2 linked regions of the Idiomarina loihiensis L2TR genome follow. The protein of the gene in region 2 interacts with the protein of the main gene of each other region in a pairwise test. Links are inferred from orthologs where the notes say so. Each region holds a gene or a part of one and is shown on either strand. Other genes may lie near its edges.

What was found. Proteins that work in one complex are often made in the same cells at the same time.
Region 1: the proteins of mrdA (region 2) and IL_RS12650 interact in binary tests that used the Escherichia coli proteins (3 or more experiments, as listed by UniProt). The link is inferred for Idiomarina loihiensis L2TR from one-to-one orthologs.

Annotation. Positions count from the first base shown.
Region 1 is NC_006512.1:2,642,741-2,646,413, reverse strand. The notes cover bases 591-3,673. They hold IL_RS12650 (penicillin-binding protein 1A), read left to right. Parts: upstream 591-942; coding sequence 943-3,405; downstream 3,406-3,673. Other genes in these bases: IL_RS12645 (bifunctional aspartate kinase/homoserine dehydrogenase II), read right to left, coding at 3,441-3,673; IL_RS12655 (hypothetical protein), read right to left, coding at 591-752. Outside these bases: more of IL_RS12655, read right to left, coding at 1-590. UniProt on the Escherichia coli protein: Cell wall formation. Synthesis of cross-linked peptidoglycan from the lipid intermediates.
Region 2 is NC_006512.1:1,005,470-1,011,557, reverse strand. Bases 2,455-5,378 are described here. They hold mrdA (penicillin-binding protein 2), read right to left. Parts: upstream 4,903-5,378; coding sequence 3,007-4,902; downstream 2,455-3,006. Other genes in these bases: rlmH (23S rRNA (pseudouridine(1915)-N(3))-methyltransferase RlmH), read right to left, coding at 4,911-5,378; rodA (rod shape-determining protein RodA), read right to left, coding at 2,455-3,020. Outside these bases: IL_RS04885 (D-alanyl-D-alanine carboxypeptidase family protein), read right to left, coding at 1-36; IL_RS04880 (septal ring lytic transglycosylase RlpA family protein), read right to left, coding at 99-926; mltB (lytic murein transglycosylase B), read right to left, coding at 913-1,884; more of rodA, read right to left, coding at 1,902-2,454; more of rlmH, read right to left, coding at 5,379-5,381; rsfS (ribosome silencing factor), read right to left, coding at 5,385-5,702; nadD (nicotinate-nucleotide adenylyltransferase), read right to left, coding at 5,766-6,088. UniProt on the Escherichia coli protein: Catalyzes cross-linking of the peptidoglycan cell wall. Responsible for the determination of the rod shape of the cell. Is probably required for lateral peptidoglycan synthesis and maintenance of the correct diameter during lateral and centripetal growth.

The DNA.
Region 1 (3,673 bases), 1.6 Mb from region 2 along the record:
ACAATAGGGGCAACATTGTTCTGGAAAAAGGGTGCTGTAGAAAGCGCCAGGTGCTTCAGTTGTTGATTAGAAAGTTGCCGTTCAAGTTGCGACTGAATGGCTTTATCGCCAAAACTCATTACCCAGCTGAATTGATGAGACAGCTGAGCCTTAAGCAAAAAGCCCACCAAATTGTTGGTGTCGACAGAGTCGAGCCGCTGAAAGACGCCGTTTTTACAATAAAGCAAAATGGATTGTTGCTGACGGAGCTCAACGACTATCCACGCCATGTCAGTCTCGAACTTGGTATTGTCAGGCCAAAGGTAAGGCAAAACCGCATTAGCTGCCCGTACTACTGACTGATAAACGGGTTCAACCACTTGCACCGGCATTTTTAGCGGGGCCAGTAAGACCAGCAATTCCTCCAGTGCTGAACGCTGGCCAATAACCGCTTCTGCTTCTTGCCCGTGGTTATGGGTGCAGTAGTCGTAGCTTATACCGGTATTGCGTTTTAGCTGGGGCGGTAATTTTTCCAGTAATTGCTCTTCAACCTGCAGGTTATTGTCTAACGGAATTTTCTGATAGTGGGTTGCGCTGTAGTCCAGTGCCGAGACAATACTGTCTGGTTTTAAGCCCTTGTCGGTTAAGCTGCTCTGGTGCTGCTGAGAAAAATGTTCGACAACAAAATGCCGACCCCGGCGGGACAATTGTAAAACCAGACAATTTTCACGATTAATTTGCACAGCAAGTGGTTGTTGCCGAAGTAATGACATTAGACAATATCCTTATTGTAGAAAAGCCAGATGCAAGCGTAGTGTTGTGAACAAAAATCCTCCATAATAGTCAGTAAGAGTTATGAGCTAATTTATGTCGGTGATTTCGGTTTCAACACTTTGGCGTGTTTCTGGAATAAGTTCTGGCGTAAATTCTGGCGTAATAAAAATGAAGTCATGGAGCAGATAATTGAAGTGGTTTAAGCGGCTAATCTACACCTTGCTGGTGTGTATTATTCTTGGCGGGGTAACGGTTGGCAGCCTTTACTTTTATGTAAAACCGGAGCTACCCAGTGTGGAAACCTTGCGGGAGGTGCGTCTGCAGACTCCTATGCAGGTGTTTACTGCCGATGGTGAATTGATTTCGCAATTTGGTGAAAAGCGCCGAATTCCGGTAAAACTGGAAGACGTACCTCAACCGCTTATTGACGCTTTTCTCGCTACCGAAGACAGCCGTTTTTATCAGCACTTTGGGGTTGATCCAATAGGTGTTGCCAGAGCTTTTAGCGTGTTGCTCACCACCGGTGAAATTCAGGAAGGTGCCAGTACCATTACCATGCAGCTGGCGCGAAACTTCTTCTTAAGCTTTGACCGTGCCTGGATGCGTAAGGTGAAAGAGTCTTTTATCGCTGTCCACATTGAACAGTTGTTGAGTAAAGACGAAATTCTTGAACTTTATTTGAATAAAATTACCTTTGGTCATCGTGCCCACGGTGTCGGTGCAGCCGCGCAGGTGTACTACGGTAAGCCGTTAAACGAACTGACGCTGGCGCAAATGGCAACCATTGCCGGTTTGCCTAAAGCACCGTCTAACCTGAACCCTATTTCAAACCCTACTGCCTCTAAAGCTCGTCGACGCGTTGTCTTATTGCGCATGCTGGACGAGAAGAAAATTACTCGTGCTGAGTTTGAAGAAGCTGCAAATGCTCCTGTCACAGCTCGACGGCATGGCGCTGAGGTGACAGTGCACGCGCCTTACCTGGCGGAAATGGTGCGTCAGGAAATGGTGGATCGTTATGGTGAGGACAAAGCCTATAACGAAGGTTACCGGGTTTACACAACCATAAGAAGTGACGTACAGCTAGCCGCACGTCAGGCTATCTGGGATAACCTGCACAGTTATGATGAACGACACGGTTATCGCGGTCCTGTCAGCATATTGTGGTCTGCAGAGAAAAACGAAGAGCCTGTTAAAGAACCGGCTATACGACAGTATCTGGAGCAACTTCGTGTTATTGGGGCGGTAACGCCGGCGGTTGTAACCGCAGTTAAAGAGCAATCGGCTGAGGTATTAGTTAAGGGCGAGGGCAAATTAACCCTGCCATGGAAAGCGATGCACTGGGCCCGGGAGTATCTGAACGAGGAACGTCAGGGCCCGCCACCGGAAACCGCAGATGAAATTATGCAACCGGGTCATGTTATTTGGCTGCGTCGGGTAAATGACAACAGTGAATGGCGCCTGGCGCAAATTCCTGAACCGAGTTCTGCGGTGGTATCCTTGCGCCCGGACGATGGCGCTGTTGCCGCTGTTGTGGGCGGTTACAGTTTCCAGTTAAGCCAGTACAACCGTGCGTTGCAGGCAGAGCGTCAGGTAGGTTCTAATATTAAACCTTTGATTTACTCAGCTGCCTTTGAAGAAGGTTTAACTCTGGCTACGCTGGTGAATGATGCGCCCATTAACCAGTGGAACTCGGGCTCTGGCATAGCCTGGCGGCCAAAAAACTCACCCGAAGTCTATGAAGGCCCTATTCGCTTGCGTAAGGCGCTGGCGAAGTCCAAGAACGTGGTTTCGGTGCGCTTAATTCGCGAACTGGGGGTTAAAAAAGTAGCGGACCATTTGGCGAAGTTTGGTCTGGATCGCTCAAAAATTCCTGAAAACGAATCGCTTTCTCTGGGTTCGTTGTCAATGACCCCCATGCAAGTGGCTCGTGCTTATGCGGCGTTCTCGAACGGCGGTTTTCTGGTAGAGCCATACTTTATCAAACGCATTGAAGACGCCGACGGCAATGTGATTGAGGAAACCGACCCGGTGCGCGCCTGTTTTGACTGTGACAATCAGGCTCCGCAGGTTATTAGCGAGCAAAATGCGTTTCTGGTTGAACAGGCAATGAACTCGGCAGTGTGGGGCGGCGGCAGCTGGCCAAATGGCACTGGCTGGAACGGTACCTCGTGGCGCATTCAGCGCTCTAAACCTATTACTGAAGCCGTAGGCCGCAATATTGCCGGTAAAACCGGTACCACTAACGATGTTCGTGATACTTGGTTCTCAGGTTTTACATCGGATCTTGCGACGACTGTCTGGGTGGGTTTTGATGATGTTTCGCGTAAGCTGGGACGCACGTCGAAGCATCCTGAAGTCGACTCCAGTCAGCAGGCAATAACTGGCGGTGAAGCGGGTGCGAAAACGGCGCTGCCGGGCTGGATCCTGTTTATGGAAAAAGCACTGCCTCTGTTTCCGTCTCGCGACTTCGGCATTCCGCCGGGAGTGGTGAATGTTCGTATCGACTTAGAAAGCGGGAAGTTGTCGCACAAAAGCGATCACACAACGCGGTTTGAATATTTTATACGTGGCACTGAGCCTACTGAATACAGTCGCGACAACGGTCAGTCGAACGGCGACATCTTTGAAGACGATGACGACGACTTATTCTAAACAGCTAAGATCGGCGTAATAAAAGCAGGGGAGCGTTAAGCTCCCACTGCCAGTTTACTCAGCAACTGATTCAGGTCTGACTGCACGCCACCGGCGGTAACGTGTTTACCCGCGCCAGGCCCGCTAATAACTAACGGCATTTCTGAATACCAGTCGGTGTAGATAACGAAGATGTTTTCACCGGGTATTAAGTTGGCCAGCATGTCGCCTTCCGGAATGTACTCAATACCAACCTGAGCAGTAACCCGTTGTTCGTCACTGACGGTAA
Region 2 (6,088 bases):
GGTTACGGCAGTAAAAAGGTGACAAATTTTTTTCATTGGGATTATCTTTATCTTATCGGTCAAAAAGTGAATCAAATGCGTAAAGAGGCCGAATTATATCAGTTTTGTTGCACAGCGTCAGGAGTATCCGTCTGACTTTGCGCCGCCTTTACGCGAAAAGCTTGAGGGTATCCGGAAGATCGTATTTGCTCGAGTAAATCGTAGCTTTTCTGTTCTGAAACCGGACCCAGCATTAATTTATGTAGACCATCCGTTTTCTCTGTAGTTGCAATTTCCTGGAACTTGGGCGGCAGGTTGCGTTTTAACTGCGATAAACGGTTAATATCTGATGAAGCCACCAATTGAATATGATAATTCGATTGGCTTCCCGGGGCAGACTGATCTTCGACTCGCATTGGCGTTTTTAAATTAATGGCTTCAACTCTAACCGGGGCTGTACCACTATCCAACATACCCAACTTATAAGCCGCCGCAAATGACAAGTCGATAATACGTTCAGGATGGAATGGCCCGCGATCATTTACTCTAACAGTGACGGTACGGTCGTTGTTCAAGTTAGTGACTTTTACATAAGTAGGCAGAGGTAACCGGGTATGAGCCGCTGACATACTGTACATATCATAATATTCACCATTCGAAGTCAGATGCCCATGAAATTTATTTCCATACCAGGAGGCATAACCTTCCTCGACATACCCTACCGCACTGTCCATTACCTCATAATTATTGCCTAAGACCCGATAGTCCCGATTCCCCTGAGGACTGATAGGCTCATGTACGGGAACGGCACTGCGTAACTCCGACTCAGTAGGTAAACGAGTCGGAGCACTGTCTTCATGCTGAGAGTATCGGCCGGAGGGACCGCTGGAGCAACTACTGAGCAAAAACACGCTCAGCATTAAGGTGGATAAATTACTGCACTTCATTTTTCAGTTGCTCGCTAAACTGGTAGACAGCCATCGCGTAAAGTGGACTGTGGTTATACCGGGTAATCACATAGAAGTTGTCGTATCCCAGCCAGTATTCATGAGCGTTTTCTGTTTCAAACTCAAATACTCTGACCTCGGTACCATTATTAACCGCCTTATGCTGCGGAAGTTCATAGCCTTTACGCTTAATTTCGGAACGCGTGGTATTGGGTTTCATACCGTCGCTGACTAACGCTTTCCAGTCTTGTTCATTACCAAGAGGCTGTGCTACAGGTTGGCCTTGCTGCCATTTATGTTCTGCAAAATAATTAGCCACACTGCCGATAGCATCGACCGGATTCGTCAAAATGTCTCTTTGTCCGTCGTTGTCAAAGTCCACCGCGTAATGCCGATAGCTGGAGGAAATAAACTGACCGAAACCCATAGCACCGGCGTAGGAACCTTTTGCTTCGGCTACGTCCCAACCTTCTTCAGATGCTAACTGAAAGAATTCGCTAAGTTCGGAACGGAAGAAACTTGAACGGGGAGGGTAATGAAAGCCTAAAGTGTAGAGTGAATCCAGAACGGAATATTTCCCCATATAATTGCCATAAAAGGTTTCGACGCCAATGATTGCAACTATGATTTGAGCAGGTACGCCGTATTCAGCTTCTGCACGTTCCAGCGTTTCTTTATGTTTTTTCCAGAACTTAACGCCCGCTTCTAAGCGTTTTTCAGTTAAGAAAATTGGGTAGTATTGATACCAGGGCTTGGCTTCCCATGGACGCTGAATGGCTTCAAGAACCTCGTCGTTTTTCCGAGCTGTCGAGAGCCATTGGCGAACTTGCTCTTCGTCTAGTTTGTGCTGCTCAACTTGCTGTTGAATAAACTTTTCAATCTCAGGGCTTTGCTCCTGAGCATATGCAGGTAAGCTGCTTGTTGCGGTTAGCAACGCTAATCCTAATAAGGTGCGCATATAGTTTCCCTGTTTTTTTAGCCATTTTTCATAACTAAGCGATGATGGGTCGCAATGGACATGAGCATGCCGAAGCCGGCCATAAGTGTCACCATCGACGTGCCACCATAACTGATTAAAGGTAATGGTACCCCAACCACTGGCAATAGTCCTGAAACCATACCAATATTTACAAAGACATAAACAAAGAAGGTGAGTGTTAATGAACCGGCCAATAACTTACAAAAGATATCCTGGGTTTGCAGAGCAATAATTAGGCCTCGTAAAATAATGAAGCCATATAATGCAAGCAAAAGGATAACTCCGGTAAGGCCAAATTCCTCACTAAAAACAGAAAAAATAAAGTCGGTATGACGCTCCGGTAAAAACTCCAGTTGAGACTGAGTTCCCTGAAGCCAGCCTTTGCCATCAATGCCGCCTGAACCGATGGCAATTTTTGACTGAATAATGTGGTAGCCGGAACCGAGAGGATCACGTTCGGGGTTTAAAAAAGTGAGCACTCGTTGGCGCTGGTAGTCGTGCATAAGATAAAACCAGAGCACAGGGGTAAAAGCCGCAGTAGAAATAGCCGCGGCGGTAACTAACTTCCAGCTTAGTCCAGCCAAAAATATAACGAAAAGTCCAGCGCAGGCAACCAGCAGAGAAGTCCCTAAGTCGGGTTGTCGGGCAATGAGTAAGGTTGGAATAATCACCAGCACTAAAGCGCCAAACAATCGATAAATGGAGGGCGGAATAGGGTGTTGATTCATATACCAGGCCAGCATAAGGGGCATGGCGAGTTTCATTATTTCTGACGGCTGTATGGTTAAAGGGCCTATATCCAGCCACCGTTGAGCGCCTTTCCCCATTTCACCGAAAACAAGTACGGCCACTAGCAGCAGAACCCCGGCACCAAAGGCTGGCACCGCAAAGCGTGACAGGGCACGTGGTGGAATTTGTGCAACCACAAAAAGTACAACAAACGATAACCCAATACGTATCGACTGCCTTTCTACGACCTCCAGATCCTGCCCGGCAGCGCTGTAAATAACAAATAGACTAAGAACTGAGAGCAGGACCAAAGGAATCAGCAGTGGCCCATCAATATGCAGTTTTTTCAGTAGCGGACTTCTTTGGCGTTCTTCAGTTGTCAGCATTTGTTTCTTCCTGCTGTTTTTTGCCATTGTTAAATCGGGTGTGCCAGACGTCTAATATTTTTCTTGCTACCGGTGCGGCGACACTTCCGCCGCCCCCAAGAGAGTTTTCTATTGCTACCACAACAACAACTTCAGGATCCTCTGCCGGAGCGTAACCCACGTACATCGCATTATCGCGATAGCGCTCGGCGATATCTTCTGCATTATATTCCTCTTCCTGTCCGAGGCTTCTGACCTGAGCTGTTCCGGTTTTGCCTGCCGACGAGTAGGGCGCGTCTTTAAACGCCCTATGCGCTGTACCTTTGGGTGACATGTTGACGTTACGCATCCCTTTAGTGATAACTTCCCAGTTGCTGCTATCGGATAAGGTCAATTTTTCCCGGTGGGCGATTAAAGCTTCTTCAAATACACCGTCTTGTATTTTACCGCGAAGCAGCCTGGGAATAAGGTGCTCGCCTTTATTTGCAACCATGGCCGTTGCAACGGCTAGTTGCATAGGTGTTGCCGTCCAGTAACTCTGACCAATACCGACAGAAAGAGTTTCGCCCGCATACCAGGGCTGACCGAAACGCGCTCTTTTCCAACCACGAGATGGCATTAATGCAGAGACTTCTTCGTGAATATCGATGCCTGTTCTTTCGCCAAAACCAAACTCAGCCATAAAACTGGATATCTTATCGACGCCGAGCTTAAGGGCTAAATCGTAATAAAATGTATCACAGCTTTCAGTAATGGCTCTTTCTACATCGACCCAGCCGTGTCCCCAGGCCAGCCAGTCGCGGTAGCGTCGGTCCACGCCTTTTATTTCAAACCAGCCGGGGTCCCATATGCGAGTATCTTCGTCAATGGTGCCTTCTTCTAATCCGAGCAAACCGATTTGAGGTTTGATGGTTGATGCCGGGGGATAAGCCCCTTGAGTTACGCGGTTAAGCAACGGACTCTGAGTCGAATTCAACAACGATTGATACTGCTTAACCGAAATGCCATTGACGAACCAATTTGGATCGTAGCTGGGCGTGCTGACCATAGCCAGTATCCCACCGGTGGTGGCATCCATTAATATAATAGAGCCGCGTTGCTCACCTAGTAACTCCGCAGCTTTTCTCTGTAATTCAAGATCCAGCTCCAGAACGATGTCCTGACCCGGCTTAGGTGCTTCAATACTCAATGTTCTGACTGCACGCCCTCGGTTATTTACCTCAACACTCTGATAGCCGACTTCGCCATGGAGATCTTTCTCGTAGTATTTTTCTATACCGAGCTTTCCTATCGTCCTGCTGGCGGCGTAATTAGGTAGTTCGCCACTTTCACGCAGGCTCTCGACGTCTCTTGGGTTGATCTTGGCAACATAGCCAACTGCGTGTGTTAATAACTCTTTGTGAGGGTAGTTTCGTATCAAACGAGCTTCGATGCTTATGCCTGGGTACTTATGTTGATGCGCCGCAAAAACTGCCAGCTGTTTTTCATTCAATTCATCGAGCAAGGGCACATTATTAAAACGCCGCTGATTTTTTAGATTCCGGTAGAAGCGCTCAATAGTGCTGTCAGGAAAGTCGAGTAACTGCTGAAGTTGACTTAGGGTCTGCTCAAGATTATCGATTTCTTCCGGGGTAACATCCAGACTGTAAATTGGTGTGTTTTCAGCTAATAAAACACCGTTGCGGTCGTAAATTAAGCCCCGATTCGGCGCCAGAGGGAGTAATTTGATCCGGTTATCGTTAGAGCGCGTCTGAAGCTCGTTATGTTCACTCACCTGTAGGTGATACATGTTTGACGCAAGAGCTATAAAAGCAGCTACAACAATCACCATAGCAACGAGTACACGTCGCCCAAAAACGGCCGCTTCGGAGTCATGATCACGTATGTGGGTGCGGTGACGCATTATTATTCTTATTCTCTATGGTACGGATGATTGTTATTCAGGCTCCATGCCCGGTAAAGACTTTCTGCGACAATTAACCTCACTACTGGATGGGGCAATGTTAATTTGGACAAAGACCATCGCTGCTCTGCTGCTGCCAGGCATTCATCAGAAAGCCCTTCGGGCCCACCAATTAACAGAGTGACATCTCTACCGTCCATTTGCCACTTTTCTAATTGCTGAGCAAGTTTGGGAGTGTCCCAAGCCTGACCTTTGACTTCTAAAGTGACAATTCGGTTCCCTTTGGGTATTGCTTGCAGCAGCGATTTGCCTTCTTGTTGCATAACGCGGTTTAAGTCTGCTTTGCGTGTTCGCTTTTGAGCCGCTATTTCATGCAGCACTAGCTTACAATCCGCCGGGAACCGTTTTTTATATTCGTTGAAGCCTTCAGTAACCCACGTGGGCATTTTGGTGCCAACGGCGAGTAATTGAATTTGCACTGACTAGCCCCAGAGTTTTTCTAATTGATAGAAGTCGCGAATACTGTCTTGCATAACATGTATAACAACATCACCAAGGTCAACTAAAACCCACTCCGACTGTTCTCCACCTTCTACGCCAATAGGCGGCGTGCCAGCATGCTTTGCTTCTGTCGCTACATGTTCAGCAATGCTTCTTACATGCGTTTTCGAGCTGCCAGAGCAAATGATCATGTAGTCAACAACGTCGGTTTTATCATGAACATCTAAAATTTGAACGTCACGACCTTTAAGATCATCGATTTTATCAATGACAAATTCACGCAATTCTTCTGCCTGCAAAAGATTTTCTCCGATTTAAGGATTAAAACCCGAAGTTTAACAGAAATTAGGAAAAGTGTTCAGTTACAAATACAGCTGATGTTGTCTTATATAGTTATAAACATTGGAAGGTAGTGGCAGGTTTTTTTCACGCTGCTGAAGTTGTTTCCGCAGTTCAGTGGCGGAAACATCGACCATTGGAGTTTCTGCAATATAAAGCAGCCCCTGGCTTTGTGTATTCAAGGCGTTTTTATCGCGGGTCAGATGGACTGAAATAAACTCTTTGAGCTCGTCGTTTTTAGGGTTAAAAGGAACTCCTGCTCTTGGCATAACAACAAGGTGAGCACACTCAATAAGCTGGCACCAATGATGCCAGCGGTGAAGACTCATTAATGAATCCATCCCCA